3 regions of the Absicoccus sp. genome follow, and region 1 is predicted to be linked to each of the others. Evidence: riboswitches for the same ligand, from Rfam matches in the RefSeq annotation. Region 1 holds a riboswitch; each other region holds the start of a gene.
What was found. Region 1 has a riboswitch for FMN ahead of SOS22_RS06190 (ECF transporter S component). Riboswitches for the same ligand answer to the same signal wherever they lie in the genome.

Region 1 (2,209 bases):
CTTTTGCCATTGAGAATTCATATAGCCCCACTCGCCAATGCCTAAGATCCATTGGGATACATCCTTTTGTTGCTCCACCACAATAACAGAAGCACCGGCTTCCGCTGCAGATCGTGCCGCACATGTACCCGCATGCCCTGCACCCAAAACGATCACATCCGCTTCTTGTTCTTGTACGATCTTCTCTTTTGGAATCGGTGCAGGTGGCAAAGCCCATTCAAACTTAGGCATGCTTTCGCTCCAAAAACGTAGGATCTGGCTCCATGCCAATCATGGTACGCAACACATTTCCGACTTTTTTATACAACAGATACGTACAGAAAGAGGTCACTCCATGTTTGATCAAATTGAATGGCAAAATGCCCAAGATCATCAAGCTCCAATAATTATGCACCAAAGGATTGGTCATCGATCCCATGGAAACAATCGTATCCATCGAAAGACCAAACATCTTCATATACATAGGAAAGGCCACCCATCCATTTAAGAAAATAGCTAAGATACTGACCCCTATCGTGGAAATCGTCAAGGCAAGGATAGCGCCTTTCTTAGTATGGATCTTACGATAGATCAAAGCCGCTGGTAAGACAAAACCAATCGATCCCACGATGTTCATGGCCTCGCCCACAAAAGCCGTCGTGGTGCCATTGATCATAAGATGCAAAAGATTTTTGATCAAGACGACAAGGCATCCCGCGCCTGGTCCTAAAAAGAACCCGGCAAACAAGGCTGGCAATTCCGAAATGTCAAAGGTTAAAAATGTCGGTGCCAAAGGCAAAGGAAATGTAAATGCCATCAAGATGGCGGCCAAAGCACTCAATAAGGCGATCAAAGTGAATTTGTAGATTTGTGTTTTCTTCATGTTGTCCTCCTACTTTCGGGCCAACAAAAAAGCCCGAAGATCTACCTTCTCCGGGACGAATACTAAAAAAAATTCTTCTCTCATCCGGACTCATGTTTTCACAAATACCGTCGGTACCGGAATTACACCGGTTCATGCTTGCGCTCGCGGACTATACCGCCGGTGGGGAATCACACCCCGCCCTGAAGAAATCTATGCTCGTATTGTAACATACAAATTAGGACAATACAACTTTATAGTCAAATTCATCGATATGGGTAATGCCCATTTTCAACAACATCTGCTTAGAACGATTCACATCTTCAGCTGTATTATAGTTTGGAATATGTGGGACACGGACCACCAAGCGATCTTGATACCCTTGTGCTACTACGAATTTAAGATTACGAATCACTAATGAATTTGTCATACCCGTATACGCCAAGTAGATATCGGGATTCATATCTTTGATGTCGACATACCAAAAGGATACAAATGGCAACAAGAGTGCAACGGCTTCGGTTTTTACATGGAAAGAGGTTTCAATCCCAATATCCCAATGTGGATACATCGTATGGACAGCCTTGATAAAATTAGCTTCCAAAAGAGGTTCACCCCCACCAAACGTAATACCACCACCACTAACATCCTGATAGACACGATCTTTTTTTAAATGATCCGTTAATTCTTTGACACTGATCATTTCAGTAACCGGCAAGATATTGACTGTTGCCTTGTTCAAACAATAAGCACAATGCATCTCACATCGATCAAAGAGCACCAAAGATCGAATGCCGGGTCCATCGATATCTTCACGAAAACGCATGATTCCTGTGATGCGGGCATAGGGATTCGGTGCCCTTTGTGGTTGTTCCTCGGGATTTCGATCCACCAATGCATAAGCCATTTGTTCACAATATGGACATGGCCCTGTACAAATCTGTCGATGCGTACATTCCTTCTCTTTGGCCCATCCCCGTAACCGATGTTTATGTACATATGCTCTTCGTAATTTTCTGAATCGATCACAACATGGATCCGGTTGCTCCCATCGTGGAATCACTTCATGCAAATCATGATGCTCCTTTACCGCATTACATGCCGCCGTTACATCCACCTTATATTCCTTATATCCATCCTGATAAAACCAGATATGGTCCCAATCCGAATGATAAAGAGAAAAATGGATACTATTGACATCCTGCATCATCTGTTCGATCAAAAGCTGTCGTGCCGTCCTTCTATCTGTTTCACCACTTCCTGCTTCTATTAAATCTTTTTCATTGTATATATGGATGGAATCCACTTCAAAATAATAGGGGAAAATACGCGCCATGCCATCGGTAACGCCCTCACGCACATCATAAT
Region 2 (2,209 bases), on a different contig from region 1:
TCCGTATTGTTTGACCAATTTTCGTCGTTCTTCACTGACAGAATCGGGCATGATGATGATCGTCTTATATCCTTTCACAGCAGCTACCAAAGCCAATCCCACGCCTTGATTGCCTGAGGTTGGCTCAACAATGATGGTATCTTTATGGATCTTTCCTTGTTTTTCAGCCTGTTCGATCATCGTCAATGCCGTTCTTGTCTTGATGGACCCACCAATATTCACACCTTCAAATTTCACCAATACTTGCGCATCTTCTTCATTTGTCAATCGTTGTAAACGAATCATCGGTGTATGCCCCACCGCTTCTAAAACTGTATGATAAATCATGTATTTACTTCCTCTATGTACAAGTTTTAGTATAGTACAGTCTACTTTTCATAAACATCCAATGCTTCAAATAAAGCATGTGGCAGACCTCGAGGTCCACGGATAGCATATACGCCAAATTCATTCTTTAATCGAGAAAAAGAAAATGCTTCGGGTGGATATCTTTTTAATAAACGTATTTTCATCAATGCGGATATGTTTAAATTCTTATCTTTATACAGATAAGGAATATGCGTTTGGATTACTTGGCATTCATAAAGGATGGCGGATATAGGTGCACCCACATACATAAACACAAGATCACCAACTTGGATGCCGCGTCCTTGTTTCCAATCGATTGTTTGAACATCATCAAAAGCATGTTCGATATCATAGTATTTCGGATTGGCTGGTATGATCCATTCTTTCAATCCACGTTTTTTTGATTTCTTGGATTTTGAGCCAGCCACACGATAACTTTCATCAATCCAACGATATATATCTTCTAAGTCAATGGTGCCATCCAATTGAATCGATAGCCAATTTCCTTTCTGATGATTTCGATCATAGCCTGGCTCATCCACCATGATATCCACTAAAAAAGGATCACTGACCTTCACATCCAAAATGTCTTCTTCCGTCCCATAAAGACCGAGTTGTTTACTCGGTACACGCAATATCCGTGCAAAACAAGCATGATTGTCTTGGCGGTTCCATACTGGATCGGTTGGTGCATTCACAAAAGGATAGTCTGGATCAATGCCATATTGTTTTTGTATATACTGGATGATTGCTTCTTTCATTGTTATCCTCGTTTATTGAAATATATCATAAATCGTCCATTTTTCCTATTCATCTGTTTTTTATATACGAACAAATTTCCGGTTGACACAAATAAAAATTATGATATGGTTGTAACAGATAAAAGAATTCTTCGGGGTTGGGTGAAATTCCCTATCGGCGGTAGAGTCCGCGAGCCGTACGGCATGATCTGGTGCAATTCCAGAACCGACAGTATAGTCTGGATGGTAGAAGAAAAATGCTTTTTTATATGCATGCATACCAGTACCCGAATGGTGCTGGTTTTTTCTTTTTCGAAGATCCTTTTGTCCAAAAGAAAAAGGAGACGTATGATGAAAAATTGGAATGTGAAAAAATTAGTATTTACTGCGATGTTGACTGCCGTTGCCGGCGTTTTGATGTCATTGGAAATCTCTGTGCCATTGATGCCGGTATTCTACAAAATTGACTTTTCGGATGTACCAACTGTCATTGCTTTATTTACGATGGGACCATTATCGGCAACCATGGTCGAAATCATCAAGATTCTCATCAAAGTATTGACCGTAGGTACAAATACAGCTTATGTCGGTGAATTGGCCAATGTGCTTGGTGTTGCCGTTTTTGTGATCCCAACATGGATCGTTTATACCAAGATGGGAAAAACCAATAAAGCCATTTTTGCTTCTTTGGTCATTGGCGTATTGGTTCGAACGGCTTGGGCATGTTTCTGTAACGCGTATATCACTTTGCCTCTCTATGCGAAAGCGATGAGCATGAATTTAAACGATGTGATCAAAGCGGTTAGCTTTGCGAATGGCAATATTACCAATCTTCGTAGTTTTATCATGTTGGCAACCATTCCATTCAATATCATTAAGATCTCATTGAATTATATTATTGGCTATGTCGTTTATGATCATGTTGTCTTGAAACATACCGCCTTCAAAGTAGAAAGACATACCGCATGAAACAGTATTATGCGAATGTAACACGATTGGAAATGGAACAAATCAACAAAGAAGAAGCCATCGTCCTTATTCCATTGGGTGCTTTGGAACAACATGGTAATCAAGCCCCTTTGGGAACCGATTACTTCATTGCCAACACCATGGCACAACGT
Region 3 (2,209 bases), on a different contig from region 1:
CACATATATTCATCCATGGATTTATTGTATTTCACACGATATCGTTGGCCTAAAATAATTTCACAGGCTTTGGTCGACATGCCGAATAGCCCTGAGATCCACATCCAAAAGATAGCGCCTGGTCCACCAGAAACCAAAGCCGAAGCTACACCGCCAATATTACCAACACCAATCGTGTTGGCCATGGCCGTACAAGCCGCTGCAAATCCGGATACGCTCCCGGTTCCTTGGCCTGGTTGAAACATTTTGCCAAAGGTATTTTGAAAATGAAACTTGATTTTACGAAAGTTATAGCGGAAGCCAAAGCGAATGGATAAATAAATACCGGTTCCAATGAGAACGATGGTCATGGGTGTGCCCCATAGAATATTGGATATTTGTGTTAGTATTCGAAACATGAAAATATTTTCTCACATATCTTTTTTGCTTACAATGTTTTTTCAATTATCTTGTGCATAATATATCAAAGTAGATGTATTTTATCTTTGCATGTATCATATAATCAGAAAAGAAGGAATGACGTATGAATTATGGAAATATAAAAAAATATGATATTGCGAATGGCGAAGGTGTTCGTATTAGTTTATTTGTATCGGGTTGTACGAATCATTGTAAAAATTGTTTCCAACCCGAAACATGGGATTTTGCCTATGGAGAGCCCTACACCAAAGAAACTGAAGCGGAAATTCTTGATTTTTTGAAAAACGATTTCTGTAAAGGCTTGTCCCTTTTAGGTGGTGATCCCTTTGAATTTTCAAATCAAGAAGAATTGGTCCAACTTTGTAAGAAAGCCAAGGAACTTTATCCGAAGAAAGATATTTGGGCTTGGACCGGCTTTATTTTAGATCAAGATCTATTGGATGGAGGTCGTCGTCATGGTCCTATGACTGATGAATTGTTGTCTTATATTGATGTGCTGGTCGATGGTCCTTTCGTAGAAGAAAAAAAGAACATTCAGTTAGCTTTTCGTGGATCGGAAAATCAACGTGTCATTGATTTGAAGAAGAGCTTAGCACAAAATGAGATTGTCTTATATCTTGACTAAACGAGAAAATTGATATAAGGTGTATTTGTAACAAATCAATAACGTCTTTGGGGCAGGGTGAAATTCCCTACCGATGGTAAAGTCCATGACCCTCATATGAGGCTGAACTGGTGAAATTCCAGTACCGACGGTTAGAGTCCGGATGGGAAAAGACAGAAACAGATGTTTTTTCATGGTGTGCCCCTTGTGGTACACCATTTTTTTGTTTCAAAGATGCAAGAAAGGGAGTAAAGAAATGGAAGTTAATAACCGAACAAAGAAAGTCACACGATGTGGCATGTTGATTGGAATTGCGATCATCTTGCAGTATATTGAAATTTCAATTCCAATCATGCCTAGTTTCATTAAATTGGATTTTTCTGATTTACCAGAATTAATTGGTGCTTTTGCCTATGGTCCATTCACTGGTGTATTGATTGCTTTGATCAAAAACATCATTCATATGGCAGTGAGTCAGTCTGGTTTTGTGGGTGAATTATCCAATTTCCTTTTAGGTGCTACGTTTGCAGCTGTAGCTGGCTATGTATTTCAAAAAAATCCAACCAAATCTGGTATCTTAAAAGCAAGTGCATTGGGTGCTGTTGCCATGGCACTGATCAGTTGGCCCATCAATTATTGGATCATTTATCCATTATATTATAATGTATTAGGCTTTCCTGAAGTTGCCATCTTACAAATGTATCAATTATTGATCCCATCCATCAAAAGTATTGGCCAAGCTCTATTGATCTTCAATGTGCCATTCACTTTAATCAAAGGGATCCTTAATGGTGTGATCATGATTTTGATCTATAACCGTATTCAATTTATTTTTCATGAAAAATAGTATTCTCCAATGATTCAACTTCATTGTAAGCATGATGGAACTGCATCATTCCATCATGCTTTTTATTTTGACCATAGCTTGACCTAATGTATCAAATACACCATATAAGGACGTTTTCCATTCTGGATCTGGTTGTACAAGATCTGGAATCATGATGGTTGGAAAGCCCCCACAAATTCCGGCTTTCACACCATTGATTGCATCTTCAAAGACTAGGCAATGTTCTGGTTCTACCTGCAATCGATGGGCTGCTTCTAAGAAAACATCTGGTGCTGGTTTTCCATGTTCGACTTCCTGTGTACTGACAATGACTGAAAAATAAGTAGCAATATCCACCA

Region 2: another riboswitch for FMN. It lies ahead of SOS22_RS02320 (ECF transporter S component); the one in region 1 lies ahead of SOS22_RS06190 (ECF transporter S component).
Region 3: another riboswitch for FMN. It lies ahead of SOS22_RS09260 (Gx transporter family protein); the one in region 1 lies ahead of SOS22_RS06190 (ECF transporter S component).

Annotation. Positions count from the first base shown of each region.
Region 1 covers NZ_JAXDRQ010000044.1:70,521-72,729, reverse strand. The annotation lists gene SOS22_RS06195 (FAD-dependent oxidoreductase) at 1-231, opposite strand, end outside; gene SOS22_RS06190 (ECF transporter S component) at 224-862, opposite strand; FMN riboswitch at 931-1,056, opposite strand; gene SOS22_RS06185 (4Fe-4S cluster-binding domain-containing protein) at 1,080-2,209, opposite strand, start outside.
Region 2 covers NZ_JAXDRQ010000014.1:9,081-11,289, forward strand. The annotation lists gene cysK (cysteine synthase A) at 1-327, opposite strand, end outside; gene SOS22_RS02315 (MmcQ/YjbR family DNA-binding protein) at 369-1,109, opposite strand; FMN riboswitch at 1,233-1,347, shown strand; gene SOS22_RS02320 (ECF transporter S component) at 1,437-2,057, shown strand; gene SOS22_RS02325 (creatininase family protein) at 2,054-2,209, shown strand, end outside.
Region 3 covers NZ_JAXDRQ010000063.1:597-2,805, reverse strand. The annotation lists gene SOS22_RS09270 (alanine/glycine:cation symporter family protein) at 1-398, opposite strand, end outside; gene nrdG (anaerobic ribonucleoside-triphosphate reductase activating protein) at 524-1,045, shown strand; FMN riboswitch at 1,085-1,203, shown strand; gene SOS22_RS09260 (Gx transporter family protein) at 1,281-1,871, shown strand; gene SOS22_RS09255 (HAD family phosphatase) at 1,917-2,209, opposite strand, start outside.